Regions from separate parts of the Devosia sp. SL43 genome, predicted to be linked through region 1. Evidence: predicted binding sites of a transcription regulator. Region 1 holds the regulator's gene; the other holds the start of a gene.
What was found. Region 1 encodes LexA, which represses DNA repair genes until DNA is damaged. Its sites were predicted from a motif close to TGTTCNNNNTGTGTTCNG; they were not measured.
Positions count from the first base shown of each region.

Region 2: the regulator LexA is predicted to act here: its motif matches at 3,761-3,778, upstream of IM737_RS13200 (YifB family Mg chelatase-like AAA ATPase).

Region 1 covers NZ_CP063401.1:540,111-547,841, forward strand. Annotated here, with positions in the region: gene trpD (anthranilate phosphoribosyltransferase) at 1-935, shown strand, start outside; gene trpC (indole-3-glycerol phosphate synthase TrpC) at 935-1,747, shown strand; gene moaC (cyclic pyranopterin monophosphate synthase MoaC) at 1,747-2,223, shown strand; gene IM737_RS20915 (molybdopterin molybdotransferase MoeA) at 2,220-3,422, shown strand; gene lexA (transcriptional repressor LexA) at 3,527-4,240, shown strand; gene IM737_RS02680 (DUF2155 domain-containing protein) at 4,285-4,713, opposite strand; gene IM737_RS02685 (NADH:ubiquinone oxidoreductase subunit NDUFA12) at 4,724-5,107, opposite strand; gene IM737_RS02690 (DUF4037 domain-containing protein) at 5,300-6,376, shown strand; gene IM737_RS02695 (APH(3') family aminoglycoside O-phosphotransferase) at 6,391-7,185, shown strand; gene IM737_RS02700 (MFS transporter) at 7,185-7,731, shown strand, end outside.
Region 2 covers NZ_CP063401.1:2,673,611-2,681,341, forward strand. Annotated here, with positions in the region: gene gshB (glutathione synthase) at 1-106, shown strand, start outside; gene IM737_RS13180 (alkaline shock response membrane anchor protein AmaP) at 106-486, shown strand; gene IM737_RS13185 (HAD family hydrolase) at 697-1,413, opposite strand; gene IM737_RS13190 (MarC family protein) at 1,525-2,163, shown strand; gene IM737_RS20960 (hypothetical protein) at 2,584-2,706, opposite strand; gene IM737_RS13195 (glycoside hydrolase family 25 protein) at 2,811-3,650, opposite strand; gene IM737_RS13200 (YifB family Mg chelatase-like AAA ATPase) at 3,821-5,344, shown strand; gene IM737_RS13205 (class I SAM-dependent methyltransferase) at 5,341-6,210, opposite strand; gene IM737_RS13210 (NUDIX domain-containing protein) at 6,253-6,705, shown strand; gene IM737_RS13215 (DUF1294 domain-containing protein) at 6,916-7,551, shown strand; gene aceA (isocitrate lyase) at 7,548-7,731, opposite strand, start outside.

The DNA.
Region 1 (7,731 bases):
TCATGGCGGGCGAAGCAACGCCCAGCCAGATCGGCGCCTTCCTGATGGGTATGCGCGTCAAGGGCGAGACTGTGGTCGAGATCGCTGCGGCCGTCTCGATCCTGCGCGAGCAGATGGTCCCGGTTTCGGCCCCCGAACACGCCATCGACATCGTCGGCACCGGCGGCGATGGTGCCGGCACGCTCAATATATCCACCGCCAGCGCCATCGTGGTTGCCGCATCGGGCGTTCCCGTGGCCAAGCATGGCAATCGCGCCTTGTCGTCCAAATCTGGCGCATCGCAGGTGCTGGAAGCGCTTGGCGTCAAGCTCGACCTGACCCCGGAGCAGATAGGCGCCTCGATCGACAAGGCCAGCATCGGCTTCATGTTCGCGCCCAGTCACCACCCGGCGATGAAGCATGTCGGCCCGTCACGCGCCGAAATGGGCACGCGCACACTGTTCAACCTGCTTGGTCCACAATCCAACCCGGCCGGCGTCCGCCGCTACCTGCTCGGCGTCTATGACGAACAATGGGTCGAGCCCGTGGCCGCGGCCTTGCTGGCCAACCGGGCCGTCAAAGCCTGGGTTGTCCATGGCAGTGATGGCCTTGACGAAATTACCACGACAGGGCCGACGCATGTTGCCCAGATCGCGGGCGGGAGCCTCACCACGTTCGAGATCAGCCCCGAGCAGTTCGGCCTGCCCCGCGCCACGCTCGACGACCTGCGCGGCGGCGATCCGGCCGACAATGCGCTGGCCCTGACGGCCCTGCTCGATGGTGCGCCCGGCGCCTACCGTGATATCGTCCTGCTCAACAGCGCCGCAGCCTTGTTCGTGGCGGACCGTGTAGACACCATAGACACCGGCATTGCCCTGGCGCGCGCCGCCATTGATTCAGGCAAGGCCAAGCAGACCCTCGCCCACCTCGTGGCGGTATCCAACGGACGAGATTGATGACCGACATCCTCAAGCAGATCGAAGCCTATAAGCGCGAGGAAATCGCCGCCGCCAAATCCATGCGCCCCTGGGCCGAAGTGGTGGCGCAGGCGCATGATCAGCCGCCGACGCGGGGCTTCGTCAAAGCCATCAAGGCCAAGCGCGCCCAGGGCAAATATGCCCTGATCGCCGAGGTGAAGAAGGCAAGCCCGTCCAAGGGCCTGATCCGCGCCGATTTCAATCCGTCCGAGATTGCCCGGTCCTACGAACTGGCAGGCGCCGCCTGCCTCTCCGTGCTCACCGATCGCCCCAGCTTCCAGGGCTCGCCCAGCTATCTGATCGAGGCCCGCGCTGCCACTCAGCTCCCCGTGCTGCGCAAGGACTTCCTCTTCGAGACCTACCAGGTCGCCGAAGCCCGCGCCTGGGGCGCAGACTGCATCCTTATCATTCTCGCTGCCGTGGGTGACGACGTCGCCCGCTACCTGCTCGACGCCGCCGAAGAGTGGAAGATGGACGCGCTGGTCGAAGTGCACGACCAAACCGAGCTCGATCGCGCCGTGGCGCTTGGCGCGGAGTTCATCGGCATCAACAACCGCAACCTGCGCACCTTCGAGACCACGCTCGAAACCTCGGTGAACCTGGCCATAGGCGTGCCGAAAAGCACGCTGCTGGTCAGCGAGAGCGGCATCGTCAATCATGACCATGTCGTGATGCTCGACCAGCGCGCCGGCATCGGCACCTTCCTCGTCGGCGAAAGCCTGATGCGCCAGGAGGACGTCACAGCCGCTACCCGCGCCCTGTTGATGGGCGCCCCGCAGGCCGTCCGCTGATGGCCGCAGGCCTGACCCATCTCAACGCCAAGGGCGAAGCCCATATCGTCGATATCGGTGACAAGGCGGTTACGCGTCGCCGCGCGGTGGCCCAGGCCCGCATCGTCGCCCGGCCCGAAACCGTCGCCACCATCATGGCCGGCGGCCTCAAGAAGGGCGACGCTCTTGCTGTGGCCCGCATCGCCGGCATCATGGCCGCCAAGAAGACATCCGACCTGATCCCGCTCTGCCATCCCATCCCCCTGACCAAGGTCAGCGTCGAGATCGAAGCGGATGGCACCGAGGCGATCCTGATACACGCCACCGCCGAAACCACAGGCCAGACCGGCGTCGAGATGGAAGCGCTCGTCGCTGCCTCCACGGCTGCGCTCACGCTCTACGACATGGCCAAGGCCATCGACCGCGCCATGGTGGTGACCGACATCTGCCTGCTGGAAAAATCCGGCGGCAAGTCTGGCGACTTCGTCCGCGCATGAGCCTGCTCCCGGTCGACGACGCCATCGCCGCCATTCTTGACCGAGTGCCGACGTCGCAGGCGGAGACAGTACCGCTGACCGAAGCCATCGGCCGCGTCCTGCTCGAGCCCGTCATAGCCACCCACGACCAGCCCCCCTTCAATGCCAGCGCCATGGACGGCTACGCCATGCGCGCCGCCGATGTGGTGGACGGGCACCGCCTCGCCGTCATCGGCACCTCGCAAGCCGGCATGGGCTTCGAGGGCACCGTCGAGCCCGGCCTGGCCGTCCGCATCTTCACCGGCGCGCCGCTGCCAACCGGCTCCGATACCGTGATCATGCAGGAAGAAGCCCGCGCCGCCGACGGCTTCGTCAGCTTCACCGCCCCTGCCCGCCTTGGCCACAGCGTCCGCCCTAGGGGTAACGACTTCGCTACCGGTCAGGAACTGCTCGCTGCCGGCACCCGCCTCACCCCCATGCAGATCGCCGTGGCCGCCGCCGCCAATGCCGCCCACCTCACCGTCGCCCGGCGGCCGCGCATCGCCATCCTGGCCACCGGCGACGAACTCGTGCTCCCCGGCTCCCCCCTCGGCCCCGACCAGATCGTCGCCTCCAACAGCATCGGCCTCGCGCCGCTCCTCGCCCCCTATGCGGAAGAGATCGTCGACCATGGCATTGCCCGCGACGACCGCGATCACCTCCGCGCCAAGTTGACCGCCATCTTCGCCACCGAGCCCGACATCGTCATCACCACCGGTGGCGCCAGCGTCGGCGATCACGACATCGTCCAGCAGCTGCTCGTCGAACTGGGAGTCGGCGTCGATTTCTGGCGCATCAACATGCGCCCGGGCAAACCGCTGATGTTCGGCACCCGCGGCAAGACGCTGATCTTCGGCCTGCCGGGCAATCCCGTCTCGGCCCTTGTCACCGCCCATGTCTTCATCAAGCCGGCTTTGCGGCACTGGCTGGGCCATGCCGAACCGCAAGCCTGGCAGTTGCCGCTGGCCAGCCCGACGCCGCCCAACACCGCCCGCCGCCACTTCATGCGCGCCCAGCTCGTCCACACGCCCTCGGGCCCCGAGCTGCAGCCCATCTCCCAGACCGATAGCGGCCACACCTCGTCCCTAGCCCATGCCGACATGCTGATCGTCCAGCCGGAAAACGATCCCGGCCAGGCCGCCGGAACGATCGTCGAAGCCCGCCCCATCGACGCCTTCTGATATCGGCGGCATCTACTACGCGGTGTTTCTTGGGATATTGCAGAACATAACTAGAACAAGTATAACTGTTCTGCCTACGTTCCGATTCTCTCCCCGAGGGGCCCATGCTAACGCGCAAACAACACGAGCTGCTGATGTTCATCCACGAACGGATGAAGGAAAGCGGCATCCCGCCATCGTTCGACGAGATGAAGGATGCGCTCGATCTGGCGTCCAAGTCGGGCATTCACCGGCTTATCACGGCGCTGGAAGAACGCGGCTTCATCCGACGCCTGCCCAATCGGGCGCGAGCCCTCGAAGTGGTGAAGCTGCCGGACTCGATGAACCCGTCGCTCGGCGGCCGCAAGGCGCGCTTCGAGCCATCGGTGATCGAAGGCAATCTGGGCAAGGTGGCGTCACCGCCATCCCGCGTGACATCCATGGACGACTATGCCCGTCCGATCGCCATTCCGGTCATGGGCCGCATCGCGGCCGGTACGCCGATCGAGGCCATCCAGACCCATTCGCACACCATCATGGTCCCACCCGAAATGCTGGGATCAGGCGAACATTATGCGCTCGAAGTGCGCGGCGACTCGATGATCGACGCCGGCATCTTCGATGGCGACACCGTGCTCATCAAGAAGCAGGACGCTGCCTCGACCGGCGAGATCATCGTCGCTCTCGTGGATGATGAGGAAGCCACCCTCAAGCGCCTGCGCCGCAAGGGCAATACGGTTGCCCTCGAAGCCGCCAACCCGGCCTACGAAACCCGCATCTTCCCGCCTGATCGGGTCAAGGTCCAGGGTCGGCTGGTCGGGTTGCTGCGCAAATATTGATGTAGAAAGGCAAGGCCACGCACCAGCGTGGCCTTTTTGTTTGCCTAGTCCCGCGCATCCGGTGGCGGCACGTCTGAACTGACCTTGCACTCGATCAGCCACACATCATAGACGGCATGGTCGACCGCATTCAGCGCCGGGCTGTCGGCGAACATCCAGCCGGTGAAGATGCGCCTGGATGTGCCGGTCAGGCTGCGCTGGTCGACTTCAAGAAAGGCCGACACACGCTGGGTCTCGGTTGGCGGGCGGCTGTAGCAGGCCCGTGGCGTGATCTCGAGCGCGCCGAACAGCACCGTCTCATCGATATAGACATCGAAGCGGGTGATGCGGCCGGTGATCTTGTCGAGGCCGGCAAAGGTCGCCACCGGGTTGGCGATCGGCTGCGCCATAATGGGAACGACAAGGCCAGACACCGCCAGCGCTGCCGACAGCGCCAGGCCCTTCAGCATTGAAAACGGGGCGATGCGGCGCAAGGCGCCGTCCTTATTCCGGCGACCAGGCGTCGTAATCGCCGGTCACGCGCGGGCGCTCGCCGGATTTGAGCAGGCTGCCTTCCGGGCGATAGGCGGCGGCCGTACCGGTCAAGTTGGCCTCATGCGGCTTTTCCCAAGCCTTGGCGACATACTTGGCCTGGCTGGGAACGACGTCCGTGCGGTGGTGCATCCAGCCGTGCCAGCCCGCGCCAATGGTCGAGGCATCGGCATAGCCGGCATAGGTCACATAGCGCCGGTCGGCCTTGCGATCCTGGTAGTATTTGTTGCCGAACTCGTCGCTGCCGACATAGTCGCCGAAGCGCCAGATCCACAGCCGCGTCCCCCAGGTCTGCCCGCTCCACCAGGAGAAGATTTCAGTGAGGAACTGGGTGATACCGGATTTGGCCAATTGTCGATTCCGCCGTCGAGATATTCGAGTTGAGGCGGTTTAGCATGGTCGCTCCCGTCAGCATAGGGCCGCCGGGATGGTGTGATCCGGAAATCATGCCTGCAATCTCAGTCGCCCCATGACCTTGGCCGGTACGGTCAAGTCTGCGACAAGGCAACACGCACCTGGGAGGCAATGATGCAGGGTATCGAGCTGTCGCGCCACTTCTACGTCGATGTCGTCTGCCCATGGCTCGACGCAGCTGCCCCTAACCTCCAGCATGCGGCCGCGCTGATCGGCTACGGTTCAGAGCTCCTCGGCTTTGACGACGAGATGTCACAGGACCACAATTGGGGCGCCCGGGTGCATCTCTTCCTCTCGCAGGATGACTTCGATGTGCATGCCCATCGCTTGGTCGATGCTTTCACCACCGAGGCGCCCAGGCAGTTTATGGGCGAGCCGATCCAATGGCGCAGTCGGCCCCATCCCGCGGCCAGCGGACGCTGGGCCGCAGGCGCGGTAGAGCACGGCCTCGAAATTCACACCATCGAGGCGCGCCTTGCCGGGGGTCTGGCCCTTGAGTCCGTGGATTCGATCACGCCGCTGCAATGGCTCGGCCTGTCCGAGCAACGCCTTCTCGGCTTCACGGCGGGTGCCGTCTTTCATGACGATGGCGACCGCCTCGGCAAGGTCCGTTCGGCCCTGTCCTACTTTCCCCGCGACATCTGGCTGTACAAGATCGCCTGCCAGTGGCGCCGCATCGGCGAAGAGCAGGCCTTCGTGGGCCGCACGGGCATGGTGGGAGATGAAATCGGCTCCCGCGTCATCGCGGCCCGCCTGGTGCGTGATGTGATGCGCATGGGCTTTCTGCTTGATCGTCGCTATGCGCCCTACCCCAAATGGTTTGGCAGCGCATTCGCCAGGCTGCCCATTGCGACGACCCTGTCGCCCCTGCTGGAACGCGTCCTGGTGGCGCCCGACTGGCAGGAGCGCGGCGAGGCCCTGGCCGCCGCTTACCTCGCCTTGGCGAACCGCCAGCGGGCCGACGGCATCGGTGATGTGTTTGAGCCGGTCATTGGGCCGTATCACGAGCGTCCCTTCGCGACGATCAACGTGGACGAGATCGGCGCGGCGACGGCAAGACCAATCGAGGATCCCTTCCTCAAAGCCCTCCCCATTGTCGGCTCATTGGACCAGGTGACGGACCTGACGCCTGTGATCGAAGACCCGGCCGGCGCACAACGGATGATGCATGCTCTGCTTGGCCCTTCTTGAGGGGAAATAGTTTGATGGGGACCGATTCCATCGTTCGCCTCGCCCCTATGTTGCCAGCCCGGCTGGCGCATCTGGCGGACTGGTCCTGGCATCAGGTCACGCTCGGCCGCTCCGATGCGACCGTCTGGCGCGCCGACAAGGGTGACGATCGGGTGTTTCTCAAGATTGCACCAATCCACCTGCTGAGCGAGATGCCCGGCGACATTGCCCGGCTGCAATGGCTGGCCACCGCCACGACCATCAAGGCGCCCCGTGTTCGCGAGGCCTTTGATGCGGATGGCTGCCACTGGTTGCTGATGAGCGCCCTGCCCGGCAGCGACCTCAGTCAATTGTCGGACCGGCCCGATGATCTGATCCTAGCCTTGGCGAGCGGCCTTCGCGCCCTGCACGACCTCGACATCGCCACCTGCCCCTTCGATCACGCCCTCGATGCCAAACTTGCAGCCGGCGCTGCCAATGTCGCTGCCGGGCTCGTGGACGAAACCGATTTCGACGACGCCTTCGACGGCTGGACCGCAACGGCCGTGCTCGACTGGCTGCTGGCACACCGACCCGCCGCCGAAGACCTCGTCGTCTGCCATGGCGATGCCAGCCTGCCCAATCTTATGGCCGATGGCGCTAACCTCACCGGGATCATCGACTGCGGCCGGCTGGGCGTTGCCGATCGCTGGCAGGACCTAGCCATTGCCTGCCGCAGCATCATCTGGAATTGCGGCCAGGAGCATGTCGCCCCGTTCCTGGCAATCTACGGCGCAGCCTGGGACGAAGACCGCTACCGCTACTATTGCGCGCTCGACGAGCTGTTCTGATGGCGATGCGGCGGTTCCTCGGCACCTACTACGCCTATGTGTTCCTCTTCGACTTCATGCTGGCCTACGCCATCTACACGGCCTTGTTCGAGCTCAAGGGCATATCGATTGCCGAGATCGGCATGCTGCTGGCCTTCTGGTCGGCGTCGGCCATCGTGCTCGAAATGCCCTCCGGCGCACTGTCCGACCATTTCGACCGACGCGTGCTGCTGGTCATCGCGCCGCTCCTCAAGGCGTTGACCTTTGTCTGCTGGGGCGTCGCCAATGGCAATTTCTGGCTCTATGGCCTGGGCTTCCTGTTCTGGAGCGCCGGTCAGGCCCTGCAGTCAGGGACGCGTGAGGCCCTGCTCTATGAGCGACTCGCCGAAGCCGGCCGGAGTGACGAGTTCGACAATATCCTGGGGCGCGACGCGGCGGCGGAGGGCATTGGCATCGGTGCCGGCACATTGTTCGGCGGCCTCGTCGCCCACTTCAATATGGATTGGGCCATCTGGCTTTCCATTCCGCCTTTGCTGCTGGGCGCGGGCCTCGCGATCGGCCTGCACG
Region 2 (7,731 bases), 2.1 Mb from region 1:
CGAGATCAACGTCACTTCGCCGACAGGCATCCGCGAGATCAAGCGCTTCGGCGGCCCCGATATCGCTGTCATGATCTGGGACGCGATCGAAAAGCGCCGCGCCTAATGTGGTTGCTGATCGCGGCCGTACTAGGTGGCGTCGGATTTTTCGTCTTCCGGCGCTGGCGCAAGAGCCAGCCGGTTGATCAGCGCCTGACCATGCCCTACTGGCGCAATACTCTGTTTGTGCTCGGCATCTATCTGCTGTCGATCCTTGCCGGCGCCGGCATTACCCGCGTCATGGTCGGCTTCAACCGCCCCGGCTGGCCGGGCGTGTTGATGGCGTTGTTCTTCGTCTGCTGGGTGCTCTATGGCGCGGTCTGGCTGGTGCGATTCCTGCCAACGACCCGGCCGAAACCGGCATGGCTGGAGCGTGGACGCGGCTGGATCGATGGGGCGGCGTTGATTTTGCTGGCGGGGTTGGCGACCGGGGCACGGATGCTTTGAGGCGCTGAATTCCCAGTCGACTTCCCTCCCCCTTGCGGGGAGGGTCAGGGTGGGGGTGGCAACGAGCACTGAGTTCGTGGAGAGCTACCCCCTTCCTGCTCGATCACGGACTTAGCAAACGCTAAGTCCTATCTCGCTTCCCTCCCCACAAGGGGGAGGGTGGGCCCTGTGGGCGCTGCGAGATAGCGGATCATCACTCAGAGGGCTCGTTCAGGCTCCGCCAAACAACCCCGGCAAATCGGCAATGCTCTCCACGATGATATCGGCACGCGGCGCCAACTCTTCCCGCGTGCTGTTGCCTGACAGCACGCCGATGGCGAGGCCGGCGCCGGCGGCGTGGGCCATTTCGAGATCGTGGGTATTGTCGCCGACCATGGCGATGGCGCTGGCGGGGAGGCCCGTGCGCTCGGCGAAGAGGTGCAGCTGGTCGGGCCAGGGCTTTGGCCTGATGACCGAATCGTAGCCGATGATGGCGGCGAAGTAATCGGTGAGGGCAAGCGCCGTGGCGGTGGCGCGGGCTCCGGCTTCCGAATCATTGGTGGCGATGCCGAGCTGGAAGCCGCGCGCGACAAGCGTTTCGAGTGTGTGATCGAGACCGGCAATGCCGGCGGCGCGGCGGCTGCCTTCGTCGACGGCCACGTCGTTATAGCCGGCAATGCGGGCTGTGCGATCGGCGGCCGGCAGGTTGGGGTGCCAGAGATCGACCAGGTCAGCGACCGTACCGGCCGCGACCACCGAGCCGCCGACGAAACGCTGCTGCTGCCAGTCATAGCCGCCCTGCTCGGCCAGCGCGCGTGCCGCCGCCTCGTCATCATCGGCAATGCTGCGGGCCAGCGTCATGATGATGCCGAACCATGTCTGGTTGAAGTCGATCAGGGTGCCATCCTTGTCGAACAGGATGCCGCGGATGGCAGACGGATCGGGCATGCGACGGGCTCCTCGGTGGACCGAGCGAGCCTAGGTTGCGTATCGCGCGCTGGCAATTGGCCTCGGCGCGCAAATGCCGTAGTGGTGGTGGAAACCGGAGCCGCGCGTCACATGCCCACCACCACATTCCTCGTCGCTTTCGCGACCCTGTTTGCCACTGTGGGCGTGGCTGATATCGCCTTCATCTTCGCGGCGCTGACCAAGCGCAATACGGCCCAGCAGCGCTTTGCCTTCGCCACGCGCGGCGTGATCATCGCCGGGGTGATCCTGCTGCTGTTCGCCCTGCTGGGTAATCCGATTCTCGAAATCTTCGGCATCACCATTCCGGCCCTGCGCACGGCCGGTGGCTTGCTGCTGTTTTTGATCGCCATCGACATGGTGTTCGCCCGCCATTCCGGCGGCACCGACATTACCGATCAGGAAGAGGTTGAGGCGCGCTCGCGCGACGATATCGCGGTGTTTCCGCTGGCCATGCCGCTGTTGGCCGGTCCGGGCGCCATCAGCGCGGTGATCCTGCTGACGACGGGGACGCACAATCCGGCCGAATTCTGGGCCGTGCTGATCGCCATCGTGGTGATCCTGTTCCTGGCCTGGCTGACGCTGCTGGTCGCCATCCCGATCCAGCGGCTGCTCGGGGTGACCGGGCTGGCCGTGGTGTCACGCGTCGTGGGTATCCTGCTGGCGGCCCTGGCCGTGCAGTTCGTCTTCGACGGGGTCAAGGCCAGCGGGCTGTTGTCGGGCGCCGCCTGAGCCGTGAAAATTTCGTAAAATTGCTATGTTAATCAAATCTTAACGCTGGCATTGACCCTGCCGGCGCGGAGGCGCAAACACGCTGCAAGAGACCTCGTTCGAGGACGAAAGATGCGTGTAGCGGCGGTACTGACCCTGTTGATCCTTGCCATGCTGGCTGCCAGCTCCAGCAACGTTACAGTCGCGCGCTCGGAGACGTTGCTGCCCCTGTCTGCAGTGGCCAACTAGGCTAAGCCCTGGCCTGTCCCCATCCACCGAGTCATTCCCGCGAAGGCGGGAATCCACTCTTCTTCACGGCTGCCGAAAAGGATGGATTCCCGCTTTCGCGGGAATGACGCCGTGGTTAAGGGGAGCAGGAGCGTAAAATGAAATTGCCCGGTCGAGCCGGGCAATGACGAAGGCGCAACGGGATCGAGCAGCTTACTTCTTGGCGGAGTTGCCGGCGCTGCCCGAACCCAGGCCGGTGATCGGCTTGGCGGCGGCGAGCTTGTCCTTTTTCGGCTTCTTGGCTTCCTTGTTGCTCTTCATCTGACCTTTGGCCATGTCCTGTCCTCCTCGCTGCGGGCCTGATGGCCCGGATCAATGCTGGCGCGAGGCTAGACCTGCCGCCAAGGGCTGGCAAGTCCCCGGTTTGATTGACAAATAGCCTACTTGGCCGATTGGCAGCGACCGGTCGGGCCAAGCGAAGCAATGGCGCGCGGATCGCAGCCGGTGAGCAGGAAGGTGATCCAGTCATTCTGGCTGCCATAGAAGGCATTGCGGTCGACCTCGCCGCGCACGCCGCGCACGACGCCGGTCTGCGTCCACTGCCAGAAGGTCCAGGTGCGGTTGGAATAGCGCTCATGCGGCTCGGCAGCGGTGGAGCGCAGCCAGAAGGCATTGGGGAAATATTCGCCATTGAGGACGTCGCGGTGGAAGTTCATGTCGGTATAGATGATCGGCAGCTTGCCGGTATGCCGCTCCATGGCGTCGAGCATGTAGCGGATCTTTTCGAGCGCATCGGCGCGACTTGGCTTGGTCTTGCAGCTCGAATGGTTGTTCCATTCGAGATCGAGTACCGGTGGCAGCGCATCGGGATCGTTGGGCACATTGGCGATGAACCAGGCCGCCTGTTCGGAGGCCAGCGAGCACCAGGTCATGAAGTGATAGGCGCCGCGCGGCATGCCGGCATCGCGGGCGCGTTGCCAGTTCACGCGGAAATTGGGGTCGATGTAGTCGCGGCCCTCGGTGGCCTTCATGAACACGAAATGGATGCCCGAGGCGAAGGCCTGGCGGAAATCGATGTTTTCCTGGTAGCGCGCCACGTCGATGCCCTGGATGGGCAGGCCACGCGCCCGGTCGACGCCGGCATGCGGGCGATTATCGCCCTGGATGGGACCATAGAGCCCGCCGCCTGATGAACAGGCCACCAGCACCACGGCCAGCATGGCCGACAAAGTTCCCTTTGCGATCGCGGAAAACAAGGGAAACGGCCGGCTGAAACGCATCGGGCAGAACTCTACGCAAATACAAAATGAGCCTTTGATTCAACATGGGGCGGTTAATGGAGGATTAGGTTTACCTTTGTGGCAAACCGCGTGGTTAACAGGCCGTATTTTGTTCGCTTTACGTTCTCAATCCGGTTTGCTAATCTCGCCCCAGGCTTGGGGAATTGGGCATGGTCACCCGCGTTGCCACCGTGGCGTTTCAAGGCATCGAAGCGGTGCCGGTCGATGTGCAGGTGCAGATCGTGCCGGGCTATCCGGCCTTCGTGCTGGTCGGCCTGCCCGACAAGGCGGTCAAGGAATCGGGCGAGCGGGTGCGCGCCGCCCTCGTCGCCTCGGGGCTGGGCGTGCCGCCCAAGCGCATCACCGTCAACCTGGCGCCGGCCGATCTGCCCAAGGAGGGCAGCCATTACGATCTGCCCATCGCGCTGGGCATCATGGCCGCCATCGGGGCTATCCCGCAGGATGCGCTTGATGGCTATCTGGCGCTGGGCGAATTGGGGCTCGACGGGCGGCTGGCCCATGTCGGCGGCATCCTGCCGGCCGCCATCGCGGCGCAGGGGCGCGACCTGGGGCTGATCTGCCCGGCGTCTTCGGGGCCGGAAGCGGCCTGGGCGGGCGAACATCTCGATATCGTCGCGGCGGATAGTCTGCTGGCGCTGGTCAATCACCTGACCGGCCATCAGCTGGCGACGCGGCCGGCGCCGCGCAAGCACCTGCCCAATACAGGGCTGCCCGATCTCAGCGATGTCAGGGGGCAGCTCGTGGCCCGGCGGGCGCTCGAAGTGGCGGCGGCCGGTGGGCATAACCTGCTCATGATCGGTCCACCCGGCGCCGGAAAATCCATGCTGGCGGCGCGACTGCCGTCGATCCTGCCGCCGCTCAATCCGCGCGAGCTGCTCGATATCTCGATGATCCAGTCGATCGCCGGGGAACTGGCCGGCGGGGCGATTTCCGATCGGCGGCCATTCCGTGCGCCGCATCACTCGGCCTCGATGGCGGCGCTGGTCGGTGGTGGCCTGAGGGTGCGTCCGGGCGAAGTGAGCCTGGCGCATAATGGCGTGCTGTTTCTCGACGAGCTACCGGAGTTCCAGCCCAATGTGCTCGACAGCCTGCGCCAGCCGCTCGAAGCGGGCGAGACCGTGATCGCGCGGGCCAATGCGCGGGTGAGCTATCCCAGCCGCGTGCAGCTGATCGCGGCGATGAATCCGTGCAAATGCGGACTGGCCGGCACACCGGGCCACACTTGCCGTCGCGGCAAGGCTTGCGCCGACGACTACCAGAGCCGCGTCTCGGGGCCGTTCCTCGACCGCATCGATATTCGCATTGACGTCCCCGCGGTGACCGCCGCCGACATGATCGCGCCATCGGCAGCAGCGGAGAGCTCGGCCACCGTGGCCGAGCGGGTGGCTCTGGCCCGCGAACGCCAGCGCCAGCGCTATGCCGAACACGGCGCCGGCGATATCTTCACCAATGCCCAGGCCGGCTCGACGCTGATCGAGGCGGTGGTCAACCCGGACAAGGAGAGCCAGAGCCTGCTGCTGCAAGCCGCCGAGCGCTTCAACCTCTCGGCCCGCGCTTATCACCGTGTCCTCAAGGTGGCCCGCACGCTGGCCGACCTGGCAGGGGTCGATCGCGTGGCACGGCCGCATATTGCGGAAGCGCTGAGCTATCGAATCAATTTCGGGACGGCTTAGGAGATGGCAGACCGAATCGTGCCCCAGACCAGCCTGGTGCGCACCTGATAGGTCAGGCGTCCTTTGTCTGCATGAGGCTGCAGGATTGCCTCAAGCTCTCGGTCAAAGTCCGCAATGTTTGGGCCCAACCTCGATGAGGCGAAGGTATCGCGCGAGTGCTGGCAGCCGATGAAGTCGGCAACGCTTTGCTCGAACGCGTCCGAGATAAAATACTCGTCCCCAAGAATGTCGAGGCCGCTGCGATAGCTGTCCCAGATTGGTGTCTTTGTCGCGGGGTCGTACTGCTCGCCGGTAATCCTCGGCACCCAGCGTTGCAGGAAGGCGAGCCACTCGTCCCGCCAGGGTGGCTCGAAAGCATCGTCACCCGAAACAACCGCTATGATGTGGCCCGGCCGACCATGTTGTGCCAAGCGGGGGAAGAGCCGCTGGTGATCCATCCAGTGAATGCTTGCGGCCGCGACGGTCAGGTCGAAACGGCGCTCCCCTATCGGAAACTCCTCGGCGAAACCCTCGATCCACTCGATATTGGCGGCGTCGCCACCCGGCAGCGATCGGCCTAGCGCGATCATGTTGCTCGAAGGATCCACGGCGGTGACGCTGCCGAAAAGCCGGGTAAGGGGCCGCGCCACCTTGCCGGGTCCGCAACCGATATCCAGCGCTGCCACCCGGGCGGGGGATATCTCGGCAAGCCTGGCAAAGATGGCGTCGGGATACGGTGGACGGAACACGTAGTTCTCGACAACATCCGCCTCCTCGAAGGAGGCGCCGGCGCGTTCCGTCATGATGGTCCCGCCGGGATTGCGTGAAGGTGACTGGTCGAACATGGTGACAGTACCGCCGTAAGGCAACCGGCTCGGGAACGGCATTTGTGGTCACCAAGCAACCCATCTCAACACCAGGAGCCCCATATGCGCCATCGTATTTCAGCCGGCGTGCTGACCGTGCATGACGGCAAAATCCTGCTCGTGCGGCATTTTCGGGCCGGACTGCATGATTTCTGGGCGCCGCCGGGTGGGGGTGTCGAGGGTGGCGAAGAGCTGGCTGATGCGGCCGAGCGCGAGGCGCTGGAGGAGACCGGGCTGGTGATCGCGGCCGGACCGCTGGCCTATATCGATGAGCTGATCGACGACAGCGAGAGGATGATCAAGTTCTGGTTCCTCGCCCGCTATGTCTCGGGCGTGATCGATGTCGACAGCAATCCGGCCGAGGGCGAATCCATCATCGAGGCGGGCTGGTTTGCGCGGAATAGCCTGCCGGAGGGCTATGTGTTCCCCGACCCGCTGCATGACCGGTTCTGGCAGGATTTGGCGACGGGCTTCCCCGCGCCCATCAAGCTGCCCCTCAAGCGGGCATTGTTCTAGCCGCCGCGAATACTGATGCGGTGATCACGCCATCAGGGCTTCCGGCTGTGCATAAGCCTGTGGATAAGTGTTTCACGTGAATCCGTTCCGGCGGCGAATTCTAACCCGATTGGGCGCAACCGTATGGCGCCGCTCAGACCGCGTTAACGCTCGCCGCATAAATGTCATCGTCAGCGGTCAACACGTTGACCAGAGGCCAACAGATTGACGATGCAACGTTCGGGCGAACTCGTACAGTGGAACAATAAGGGCGGCTTCGGCTTCGTGCGCGACGAGGCTGGGCATGACTATTACGTCCATATTTCCAAGCTGGCGCCCGACCAGGGCCGGCCACGCCTCGGCGATACCCTGAACTTCGAGATTGCCAAGGGTCGCAATGGCCGACCCGCCGCTGTCAATGTGCGGGTCTCCGCATCGGCTCCGATCGCCGCGCCAACCATGCGCGATGTCAAGCGCATGCCGGACGGCGTCTCGCGCTTCAAGCTGGGGCTGCGCACCGGCGCGGCGACGATCATGACGCTGCTGATCCTGTGGGCGATCGGCACCGGGCAAGCGCCGGTCTGGCTGGGCGGCATCTATGCACTGATGGGCGCGGCCTCAGCTTTGCTCTATCGCTTCGACAAGCTCTACGCCCTGAACGGCAGCTGGCGGGTGAGCGAGACCAACCTGCATGTGGTCGACCTGTTCGGCGGCATTATCGGCGGGCTGTCGGCGCAGGAAGTCTATCGCCACAAGACGGTGAAGCCGCGGTTCGTGGCGATGACCTGGACGATTGCATTGCTGCATACGCTAGGGCTGGCGGCGCTGGCCTTCGGTTGGCTCGGCGCCGCCGTGCCCGGCTTCTAGTGGAACTGCGCGGTCTCGGTTGATTCCCCCATCGCCGTGGTCGCGCTCTTGCCGTCGCTGACAGCCATCGACACCGCGTCGAAATAGCTGGTGCCGACTTCCCGCTGATGCCGTACTGCAGAGAAGCCGTGCTTTTCGGCGGCGAATTCGGCCTGTTGCAGGCGGGAATAGCCGGCCATG